2 regions of the Micromonospora sp. NPDC048835 genome follow, and region 1 is predicted to be linked to the other one. Evidence: riboswitches for the same ligand, from Rfam matches in the RefSeq annotation. Region 1 holds a riboswitch; the other holds the start of a gene.
What was found. A riboswitch is a leader RNA that binds a small molecule or an ion and turns the genes downstream of it on or off. The one in region 1 is predicted to bind S-adenosylmethionine.
Positions count from the first base shown of each region.

Region 1 (5,688 bases):
GACTCGGCGGCGAGCCGCTGGCCCGCCCGGTGATCTTCGTGACTGATCTGGGCGCCCTGCTGATCGGGCTGTTCGCGACAGTCCTCGCCGTGCTGGGGTTGGTCGCCTACCGATCCGGCGCGATCCGGCTGGTCGGGGTGCTCTGGGAACTGGCTACGTTCTGGCCGCGTGCCGCGCACCCACTCGCCCCACCGTGCTACGTCGAGCGGGCGGTCCCTGAGCTGAGCCGTCGGATCGGGCAGCTCACCGCCGACGGGCACGCGGTCGTGCTGTCCGGGCAGAGTCACGGCAGCGTGCTCGCGGCGGTGACGGTCCTTCAACTCTCCGAAGAGTGCCGCCAGCGAGTGGCACTGCTCACCTACGGAGCCCCGCTGGGCAACCACTACCGGCGGATCTTCCCGGCGTACGTCAGCGACGAGATGTTGCGCGAGGTCGGGCGCCGGCTGGCCTGGCGTTGGATCAACCTGTGGCGGTACACCGACGCGGTGGGGGGGCGGTGTTCGTCCCGCTCGTCAACGGACCCGACGACCCGGCCGCCCGGGTCGACCGTCGGGTACGGGATCCGAAGGGCCTCCTCATCCCACCGACCGACACCGTGCCCCCACCGGTGCAGGGCCACGGGTTCACGCCGGACGACGAATTTCACGCCGCGATCGGCGAGCTGGTCGAACGCCTGGCACGGACAGCGAAATGACCGGCCGGGTCAGAGGGCGAGCTGCCAGTCGGTCCAGGCGTCCACCGGGCGGAAGCCGAGCCGCTCGTTGATCGCCACCATGTAGCTGTTGCTTGCCGCGTTGAAGGTGTCGATCACCTGGACCGCCGGCTCGTGGGTGAGCAGGTGGTGCAGGTTCTCCGCCTTGGCGATGAGACCGAGCCGGTGCCCACGGTGGGCGGGGTCGACGATGGTGATCTGCTGGAACGCGTGCCAGTCGGCGGAGGCACCCACGTCCAGCAACGTCCAGGCGACAATCCGGCCGGTCGCTTCGTGCCGCATCCCGAGGTGGTATCGGCGCCGGCCCCGGGCGTCAAGCGCCCGTTCGTTGCCGCGGATGCGCTCGGCGTCGACCTGCTCCGGCTCCCACTGCACGTCACCCATGGGGGCGTCCATCATCAGCCGGCCGTCCAGGTAGGCGATGTCGGCGACGTACTCCGGTGGGGTTGTCCCCTGCCAGCAGACGGAGTGGTATCCCTCGGCGTGCGGCCGCGCCTCGGCGAGCGCCGCCCGCAACGCCACCCGGTCGATCTTTGCGACGTCGAGTCGGCGACGCACCTCGGCCAAAGCGGGCTGGGCGCCGATCGCGGCGGCGAAGGCGTCGCCCGCCCCGCTGCGGTCCGGCCCGTCGGGCAGGGCGGAGACCGCCATCGCCACGACCCGCTTGCGGCCGTGCTCGCGGAGCAGGCGCACCCCGTACTCGTGCAGGGCCCGACCGACGCCGCGACGCCGCAGCTCGGGGTGGACCGTCAGGTCGGCGGTGGCGTTGTCGGGGTTGTCGAGCTGCGGCAGGTCGAGCTGGAGGTAGCCGGCCGGCACACCGTCCAGTCGGGCCAACGCCCAGAGCGACCTGTCACCGGGCATGGGCGTGTGGAACAGCGCCTCGAAGCGGCGTCGGCAGAAGGGTGGGAAGTCCGGCAGATCGACGCCGTTGGCGGCCGATCCGATCCGGTACGCCGCGTCAATGGAAGCCCGGTCGGCGCCGTCGAACGACGCGATCGTGATGCTCATGCCCTTGAGCGTGCACCGGACAAAAGCGATCGGGCCAGCGAATTATTCGCTGGCCCGATCGGACGTGGTCGGGAGGGACACTCGCACAACGCCTCCGGCGTTGGGTCGCAAGAACTTCAAAAGTCTTCGGCGAAATGCCCTCCCGCACGGAGCATCTTGCGCCGTCCGGTTCCTGCCGTCAAGTCCGTAGCGGCGGTTTTTCCACACTCACAGCGAAAATCCAGTCACCCGGTGGATTCAGCCGAGGAGGCCGGCGTCCCGGGCGGCGCGCAGCGAGGGCTTGATGTGGTGGGTCGGCCCAACCTGGCCGGCGACCGCGTCGATGGTCTTCAGACCTTCGCCGGTGTTGAACACGACGGTCTCGGCGGTCGGGTCCAGCCGACCGGACTCGACAAGCTTGCGCAGCACGGCCACGGTCACCCCGCCCGCGGTCTCGGCGAAGACCCCGGTGGTGCGGGCCAGGTCACGGATGCCCGCACGGATCTCGTCGTCGTCGACGTACTCCATCCAGCCGCCGGTGCGACGGACCGCTTCCAGGGCGTAGAGACCGGCCGCCGGGTCGCCGATGTTCAGCGACTTGGCGATGCCGGTCGGCTTGACCGGGACGATCGTGTCGGTCTCGGCGTGCAGGGCGGTGGCGATCGGGTTGCAGCCGGCGGACTGCGCGCCGAAGACCTTCCAACCACCGGCCGGCGCCTCGACCAGGCCGACCTCCACCAGCTCGGAGAACGCCTTGTCGATCTTGGTGAGCAGCTCGCCGCTGGCCATCGGGATGACCACCTGCGCCGGGATCCGCCAGCCGAGCTGCTCGGCCACCTCGTAGCCGAGGGTCTTGGAGCCCTCCGCGTAGTACGGCCGGACGTTCACGTTGACGAACGCGGTGTCCTCGAACTCGTCGGTCTCCACCAGCTCACCGCAGAGCCGGTTGACGTCGTCGTACGAGCCGTCGATGGCGACCAGTTCGCCGCCGTAGACGGCGGTGGTGATGACCTTGCCCTGCTCCAGGTCGCTGGGGATGAAGACCACCGAGGGCACCCCGGCCCGGGCCGCGTGGGCGGCCACCGAATTGGCCAGGTTGCCTGTCGACGCGCAGGCGAACCGGGTGAAGCCGAGCGCCTTGGCGGCGGTGAGCGCCACCGAGACAACCCGGTCCTTGAACGAGTGGGTGGGGTTGGCGCTGTCGTCCTTGACCCAGAGCGGCGCGGTGATGCCCAGCTCGGCGGCGAGGTGCGGGGCCGCCACCAGGGGGGTCAGCCCCGGGTCGAGGGTGACCCGGCTGGCCGGGTCCTGACCTGCGGGGAGCAGCGCGGCGTACCGCCAGATGTTGTTCGGGCCGGCCTCGATCTGCTCACGGGTGACGGCGGCCAGTGCGGCGGCGTCGTAGTCGACCTCAAGCGGGCCGAAACACTCGTAACAGGCGTGCTGGGCGGCGAGCGGGTAGCGGGCCGAGCAGGCACGGCAGACCAGGGCGCGGGCGGGGCTGGCAGCGGTGTCGATGCCGGAGGCGACGAGCGTCGACGTCATGTCGAGAGTCCTCTCATCTTTCCCCGCATCGCACGGTGCGGCGGGGACGGAATTGGCACCTGCCCCGCGGGTCGCTCAGCGGTGAGCGCGCGGGGTGGTTGCCGGGGCGTCGTCGGGCCGTATCCCTCAGCCCCTCTGGATGAGGTATGCAGTTGTGCCGTCGAGTCTAGGACAACGCTGTCGCCCCGTGCTACCGCCGATCCCAGTCAGTGGGTCAGCGCGCACTCACCGCAACCGGGTCGGTCACCGCGATCGGGTCCGTCACCGCGCTCGGCCGGGGCAGCGAAGGGGTCCGGGGTCGGGCGGCGAGGTTCGCGGCGATCAGGGCGGCGATCGTGATGGCAGCCCCGACCAGCTCGACGGGCTCCGGGCGGTAGCCGCGGGCGATCTGCACCGCGAAGGTGGTCACCGGAACGAGGTTCATGAACAGCGCGGCGTTGGCGGCGCCGAGTCGCTGCACACCGGTGTTCCAGGCCAGGACCGCGATCACGGCGCCCACCAGCACGGCGTACGCCAACTGCGGGGCGACCGCCACGAGGTCGGCGGCGGCCGGCGCGTGCTGCCAACCGACCGCGTCGGCGCCGATGCTCAGGACGAGCATGGCCGCCGTGCCGGCGAGCGCGGTCAGGGTGGTGAAGCGCAGCGGGGACCACTCACCGAACCGGCTCGCACCGTGGGTGTAGATGCCCCAGCCCAGCACCGCGCCGATCATCATCAGGCCGCCCAGGCCGAACTGGCCGAGTCCGGCCAGGCTGCCGCGCGTGATCACCAAGCCGACTCCGAGGAGCGCCACCAGGGAGAGCGCCAGCAGGAGCGGCTTCGGGCGTACGCCGTCGCGGGCCCAGCGGACGAGCTGGGTGATCACCGGAGTGGTGGCCACGAAGAGAGAGATCTGCTGCGGGGCGGCGTGTTCGAGTGCCAGGTTGGTGAGCAGGTTGAAGCCGGCGAAGCCGACCACTCCGAGCACCACGACCTCCCCCGCCCGACCACCGTGCCGCAGCGCGCCGGCCCCCTCGCGAATCAGCAGGATGGCGACCAGAACGACGGCGGCCAGCAGGTAGCGCGCGGTGGTCAGGTTGAGTGGGTCGATCCGGTGGAGCGCGCTGGCCAGGATCGGGAACATGACGCCCCAGCCGAGCACGGCGACCAGGGGGTACGCAGTGGCGCGGGATCGCATCGGCAACTCCAATGTTCGAGTATCGTCGAACCAACGACACCGACCATAAGGCGTTGTTCGATCATTGTCGAACAAGGGTTACACTGGTCACATGGAGCCGCATGAGCCCGACCTGACCGTCGTCCCGGTCACCAGCGTGTTGGCCGCACTCGCCGACGACGTGCGGCTACAGATCGTCCGGGCACTCGCCGAGGGCGGCGAGGCCGCCTGCGGCAGCCTCGACTTCGGCGTCTCCAAGGCGACCCGCAGTCACCACCTCAAGGTGCTGCGCGAGGCGGGCCTGACCCGGACCAGAGCCGCCGGCACCAGCCGACTGGTCCGGCTCCGCCGGGACGAGGTGGACAAGCTCTACCCCGGCCTGCTGGACGCGGTCCTCAGCCAGCGCCCGCCGGCCTGAGCGCTCCGCCCGCCCGCCCGCCGGCCCGCCGGCCGCGGTCCGCACGCTGCACCGCCCGCCTGCCTGCTCGACCGGCAGCGCGGCCGCTGGCGGCTCAACCGGCAGCGCGGCCGCTGGCGGCTCAACCGGCAGCGCGGCCCCTGTCGGCTCAACCGGCGGCGCTTCCCTGTCGGCTCAACCGGCAGCGCTTCCCTGTCGGCTCAACCGGCAGCGCTTCCCTGTCGGCTCAACCGGCAGCGCTTCCCTGTCGGCTCAACCGGCAGCGCTTCCCTGTCGGCGGGCTGGTGGAACTTGCCACTGACACGTCCTTTGGAGCTGAATCGTCTACGACATCAGGCGAAAGCCGCCGCCCGTCCGCCGAAGCCGCCTCGTCGAGGCTTCGGCGGACGGGCGGGGATGCGGTCAGACAGGCACCGAATCGGGCTCAGCCGCCGAAGCCGAAGCCGATGTCGAGGTGGAGGTGGAGCCGGCGCGCCGCCGGGCGAGCAGAGTGTCGAGCGCCCAGGCACCCGGACCGAGGGCCGCGACCAGCAGGAACGCCCAGCAGAAGAGCGCCGCCCGCTCGCCTCCGTTGTGCAGCGGCAGGAGAGCGTCCGGCTGGTGCACCACGAAGTAGGCGTACGCCATCGAGCCGGAGGCGAGGAGCGCGGCGGGTCGGGTGAAGAGCCCGACCAGCACAAGTACGCCGCAGACCAGTTGGATCAGGGCGGCCCACCAACCGGGCCAGGTGCCGAACGGCACCGCCTTGCCAGTCATCGGGTTGCCGCCGAACAACCCGAACACCGAGGACAGGCCGTGCAGCGTGAACAGCAGGCCGATCACGATGCGGAACAGGGACAGGATCGGCCCGCCGAGCCGAGAGACGTT
Region 1 covers NZ_JBEZGM010000008.1:75,649-81,336, forward strand. Annotated here, with positions in the region: gene AB0C15_RS12070 (hypothetical protein) at 1-779, shown strand, start outside; gene AB0C15_RS12075 (GNAT family N-acetyltransferase) at 704-1,723, opposite strand; gene thrC (threonine synthase) at 1,961-3,247, opposite strand; SAM riboswitch class I at 3,258-3,393, opposite strand; gene AB0C15_RS12085 (DMT family transporter) at 3,462-4,424, opposite strand; gene AB0C15_RS12090 (metalloregulator ArsR/SmtB family transcription factor) at 4,516-4,821, shown strand; gene AB0C15_RS12095 (DoxX family protein) at 5,224-5,688, opposite strand, start outside.

Region 2 (5,688 bases), on a different contig from region 1:
CCGCGCAGGCGTTCGGGGTGAACCCCGCTGCGGCCTGGGTGCTCGGCGCGGTCCTCGCGCCGACCGACGCCGCCGCCGTCACCGGCCTGGCCAAGCGGCTGCCTCGGAAGCTGCTCACCACCCTGCACGCGGAGAGTCTGATCAACGACGGCACCGCGCTCGTGGTCTTCGCGGTCGCCGTCGGCCTGCTCAGTCAGAGCGCCAGGCCGGGAGTGCTGGGCATCGGCGAGGAGTTCGTGGGGGCCAGCGTCGGCGGCGTGGTCGCCGGTCTGCTGGTGGGGGGCGCCGTGGTGCTGGTCCGCAAGCGGCTCGACGACCCGCTGCGCGAGGGCGCGCTCAGCGTGCTGACACCGTTCGGCGCCTTCCTGCTCGCCGACTCGGTGCACGCCAGCGGCGTGCTGGCGGTGGTGGTCGCCGGCCTGGTGCTCGCCTACGCCGGCCCACGGGTGATCCGTGCCCGGTCCCGGGTGCTGGCGTACGCGTTCTGGGACCTGAGCACGTTCCTGATCAACGGCGGACTGTTCGTCCTGCTCGGCACCCAGATACCCCGGGCGGTCCGGGGCATCAGCAGCACGTCGCCGCAGCGGGCGCTGCTGATCGTGCTCGTGGTGACCCTGGTCGTGATCGGCACCCGCCTGCTCTTCGTCTACCTCACCGCGCAGTCGGCGCGGCTGCGGCGCCGTCGCATCATGGATCCCAGCCAGGGGCCGTCGAGTTGGCGGGTGGGGACCGTCGCGGGCTGGTCCGGGTTCCGCGGTGCGGTGTCGCTCGCCGCAGCCCTGGCCGTGCCGACGGTCATGGTCGACGGTCGACCGGTGGTCGAACGCGACCTGATCATCTTCGTCACCGCGCTGGTGATCGTCCTGATCATGCTCCTGCAGGGCACCACCCTGCCGTTGGTGGTGCGCTGGGCCGGGCTCCAGGGCGACCCGGAGCGGGTCGACGAGGCCCGCAACGCCCGGCGGCGGGCCACCGAGGTCGGCCTGGCCGCTCTTCCCCGGGTCGCCGCGGAGGTGGGCGCCCAGGACGACTCGGTGCGTCGGCTGGAGGCCGAGTACCGGCGGCACCTGGAGGACCTCGACGACAGCGGCGCGAACACCGCCGAGGAGCGCCGGCTGGAACGCCGACTGCGCCTGGGCGTCCTGGCCCACAAGAGACGGGAGGTCACCCGACTGCGCGACAACCGGGAGATCGACGACCTGGTGCTGCAGGAACTCCAGTCCGCGCTGGACAACGAGGAGATCCGGCTGCTGGGACGCGGTCCCACCGAGTGACCGGCGGCGACCGTCCGAGCGGCGTGGCTCAGAGCACCTGGTCGAGGAACCGGCGCAGTCGCGCAGACTCGGCCCGCTCGAAGATCGCCTCGGGTGGGCCCTGCTCCAGCACGACGCCCCGGTCCATGAAGGCGACGGTGTCGGCGACCTGCCGGGCGAAGCCCATCTCGTGGGTCACCACCACCATGGTCATGCCGGCGGCGGCCAGGTCGGCCATCACCCCGAGGACGCCCTTGACCAGCTCCGGGTCGAGCGCCGAGGTCGCCTCGTCGAAGAGCATCACCTCGGGCCGCAGCGCCAACGCGCGGGCGATCGCCACCCGTTGCTGCTGACCGCCGGAGAGCTGCGCCGGTCGGGAGTTCGCCTTGCCGGCAAGCCCCACCAGCTCCAACTGGGCCCGGGCGACGGCGTCCGCCTCGTCCGCGCCGAGTTTGCGCAGTCGGCGCAGCGCCAGCGTGACGTTGCGCAGCACGCTCATGTGCGGGAAGAGGTTGAACTGCTGGAACACCATGCCCACCCGCTGCCGCAGCGCGTCCGGGTCGTCGCCGAGCACGCTGCGCCCGTCCAACAGCACGTCACCCCGGTCCGGCTCGATCAGCCGGTTGATGGTGCGCAGCAGGGTGGACTTGCCCGACCCGGACGGGCCGATGACGCAGGCCGTGGTGCCGCGCGGCACCGAGAGGTCGGCCCCGCGCAGCACCCGGTTCGGTCCGAAGGCGAGGTGCACATCGCGGACGTCGAGGCTGACCGAGGTGGTGGTGTCGGTGGTCATCGTCGGCTCCCTTCGGTGGCGGTCAGCAGGTCCTCGTCGTCCTCGTCGTTCGGCGCGGCGACCGGGCGACCGTTGCGCAGCCGCCCGTCGATCCAGTTGACGACGTGCGTCAGCGGAACGGTCAACGCCAGGTAGAACAGACCCGCCAACAGCAGCGCCGACTCGTTTCCGGTGGCTGCGGCGTAGTCCTGCCCGATCCGGAACAGCTCCCGCTGGCTGGCCACCAGACCGAGGAAGTAGACCAGGCTCGAGTCCTTGATCAGGGCGATGAGCTGGTTCACCCAGGCCGGCAGCACCCGCCGGATGCCCTGCGGGATGATCACCAGCCGCATCGCGTCGGCCCACGGGAAGCCGAGCGCGCGGGCCCCCTCCAACTGGGCGGCCTCCACCGACTGGATGCCCGAGCGGAAGATCTCCCCGATGTACGCGGCGGCGATGAGCGACAGCGCCAGGATGCCCAGCGGGTAGGGGTCCGGCCCCCACACCTGCATGCCCAGCGGGGCCAGCCCGACGCCGATCAACAGGATCGTCGCCGCGGCCGGCAGCCCTCGGAACACGTCGGTGTAGACCCGTGCGGGCCAGCGCAACCAGCGGCTGCGGGAGGTTCCGGCGACGGCCAGCAGCAGCCCCAGCACCGAGCCGAGCAGGGCGGCGGAGACCGCCAGGATCAGCGTGTTGGGCAGCCCGACGGTCAGCATCTCGGGCAGCGCCTCGCGCATCGCGTCGGCGTCGAAGAACGTCTCCCACAGGGTGCTCAACGGATCCATCGGTCGCCCCTCCTACCGCCCCGCTCGCTCGTCACCGATTCAGGACGCGGCCGACGCGGACGCCGACGGCGCCACCGCGACCGCGCCGCTGCCCGGCTTGAAGTCCGCCGGGATCGGCCGGCCCGGGTAGTACTGCGCCTGCAACCGGGTCCAGGTGCCGTCGGCGATGACCTCGTCCAGGGCCCTGTTCAGCGCCTCGCGCAGCTTGTCGTTCCCCTTGGCCACCGCGTACGCGGTCGGCGCCGGGCTGAGCTGCTTGGCCGCCACGGTGATCTTGCCCTTGCTGTCGGCGGCCGACTTCTCGCCGATCTCCGCCGGGGCGATCCACGCGTCGGCGGTGCCCGCCTTGAGCTGGTTGATCGCGCCGTTGTAGTCCGGCACCCGCACCGGGTTGAGCTGCTTGCCGGTGGCGTAGTCGTCCTGGACGGTGCCCTGCACCACCACGACCCGCTTGCCGGCGAGCTGCTCGAAGCCGGTGATCGGCGAGCCGGCCGGGACGTCCAGGCCGAAGTAGCCGAAGTCGTAGCCGTTGCCGAAGTCGACAGTCTTCTTGCGGGCCTCAGTGATGGTGATCGAGGAGCTGCCGACGTCGAACTTGCGGTTGTTGACCTGGCTGAGCAGCGCGGAGAAGTCGGTGCCGACGAACTCGACCTTGAGGGAGAGCTTGCGGGCCACGGCGGTGAGCAGGTCGTTGTCGAAGCCGGTGAACCTGCCGTCCTCGAGGTAGACGTTCGGCGGGGCGTCGGTGAGCGTTCCGGCGCGCAGCACACCCGGCTGGGCCAGCCCGTACGGGTTGGCGGTGGCGTCGGACGAGCTGTCGTCGCCGCAGGCGGTGAGGGCGGTGGCGGCGAGGATCGTGGCCGCGCCCAGGGCGGCGGCACGGGTCAGGGCAGGAAGGAATCGCACGGGTGTCTCCGAAGGGTGGTGTCTCGGCGCGCACGGGCGTACGCCACCGACGGCGCGCCCGAGGGGCGTACCGGTGGGAAGGTGTTCCGGAAGGGAAGTGCTAGCGCGTGGTGCCGCGACGACAGGCGGCGCTGCACATTCGCATCATGTCCACGTGCCGTCGCCGGGTCAGTGCGGGCGAGGGTCGACCGGTGCGGGCGTCCGCGACGTCGGTCGGTGGGGTGGTGCTGAGGATGCGCATGGTTCTCCCGGGTCTGTGCTGACCTGGGTGCCAGGCCACGCTTGCACCGACGTCGTGCCGGTGCCTGGTCTTCACCCGGGGCACCCCACCGCGGAGGAGGGTTGCCGGCCAGCGAGCCGGGGCTTCGCGCTGGCGCTCATGACCTGCGCCGAGGCTAGCAGCAGCCACCTGTGGTGCGTCCAGTCGTTATGACCACCCTCACCGTCCGCGTGGAGCGGCCCGTCCGCAGGTCAGCCGGCGTGCACGTGCGGTCGACGGCCCGGGTCGGGCTCGTGGCGGCGCAGGATCTCCCGGGTCACCGAGGCGATGGCGCCCTGCCCGAACGCCAGGTAGCGCAGGAGGTTGCGGGTCGGGCCACCCTCGGACCACTCGAAGTAGATGTGTGGGCGCCGACGGCTGCGGTCGCGGATCTCCAGTAGCAGGGCGGCGAGCGCGGTGGGCACCGAGGAACTGGCCAGGCTGAGCACCGGGAAGCGGTCGGCGGCCATGCTGCCGCGCACCAGCAGCTCGGTCTCGAAGTCGGACGGGTCGGTGACCGTGACCTCGACGAAGATGACGTCGCTGTCGTCCGGGAAGTCGTTGTCGGCCATGGTCTGCGCCAGCTTGGCGCGGTACTCCGCCTCGTCGCTCCGGTCGGGTTCGTGCGCCACGAGGCGGATCCGTCGCCCGGCGCGTTCGTCGATCATCCGGGCCGCGGCCGGGTCCAGTTCGACGTGGTCGACGCGCAGCTCGTACGCCCGCATCAACCGGGACAGCACCGACACCAGGATGATCGCGCCGATGAAACAGGCTGCGATCTTGACACCGTCCGGACGTTCCACCACGTTCGCCGACGTGGTGTAGACGAAGATCACCGCGATGACGCCGAACGCGATGGTGCGGCCGCGCTGACGCTGCCGGCGCGCCGCGAGCGTCACCGCCGTCGCCGCCGAGGTGATCAACACCAGCACCCCGGTGGCGTACGCGCCGCCCTGCGCGTCCACGCTGGCCTCGAAGACGACCGTGATCAGGAAGGCCACGCCGGTGAAGACCAGCACCAACGGTCGGACGGCCCGTGCCCAGGTCGGTGCCATGCCGTAGCGGGGCAGGTAGCGCGGCACGAGGTTGAGCAGACCCGCCATCGCCGACGCGCCCGCGAACCAGAGGATTCCGATCGTGGACAGGTCGTAGACGGTGCCGAACACCTCACCGAGGTGGGCGTGCGCCAGGTACGCCAGCGCCCGACCGTTCGCCGGACCGCCCGGCTGGAAGGCCTCCGGCGGAATGAGCACGGTGGTCGTCACACTGCTGGTGATCAGAAAGACGCTCATGATCAGCGCTGCGGTGGTGAGCAGCCGACGCGCGCCACGGATCCGGCCCAGCGGTCGTGCCTCCGAGTCCTGCGGCTCACCCCGGATGCTCGGCATGACCGCCACCCCGGTCTCGAAGCCGGACAGGCCCAACGCCAGCTTCGGGAAGACCAGCAGCGACAACCCGACCACCAACCATGGATCGCCGTGCCCGGTGGTCAGCATGGTGGTCCAGTCGCCGACCGCGTGGGGATGCGTCGCCACCCGCCAGAGCGAGTCGACCACCACCACCGCGTTCAACGTCAGGTAGACCGCGACCAGGACGACGGCGATCCCGATGGCCTCGGTGAATCCCTTCAGGAACACCGCGCCCAGCAACGCCACGAGCAGCAGCGTGACAAGCACCTCGTGGCCCTTGAGCCCGCTCGGCCAGAACGGG
Region 2 covers NZ_JBEZGM010000004.1:279,117-284,804, reverse strand. Annotated here, with positions in the region: gene AB0C15_RS07810 (Na+/H+ antiporter) at 1-1,274, shown strand, start outside; gene AB0C15_RS07805 (amino acid ABC transporter ATP-binding protein) at 1,303-2,046, opposite strand; gene AB0C15_RS07800 (amino acid ABC transporter permease) at 2,043-2,813, opposite strand; gene AB0C15_RS07795 (ABC transporter substrate-binding protein) at 2,853-3,719, opposite strand; SAM riboswitch class IV at 3,993-4,104, opposite strand; gene AB0C15_RS07790 (amino acid transporter) at 4,191-5,688, opposite strand, start outside.
Region 2: another riboswitch for S-adenosylmethionine. It lies ahead of AB0C15_RS07795 (ABC transporter substrate-binding protein); the one in region 1 lies ahead of thrC (threonine synthase).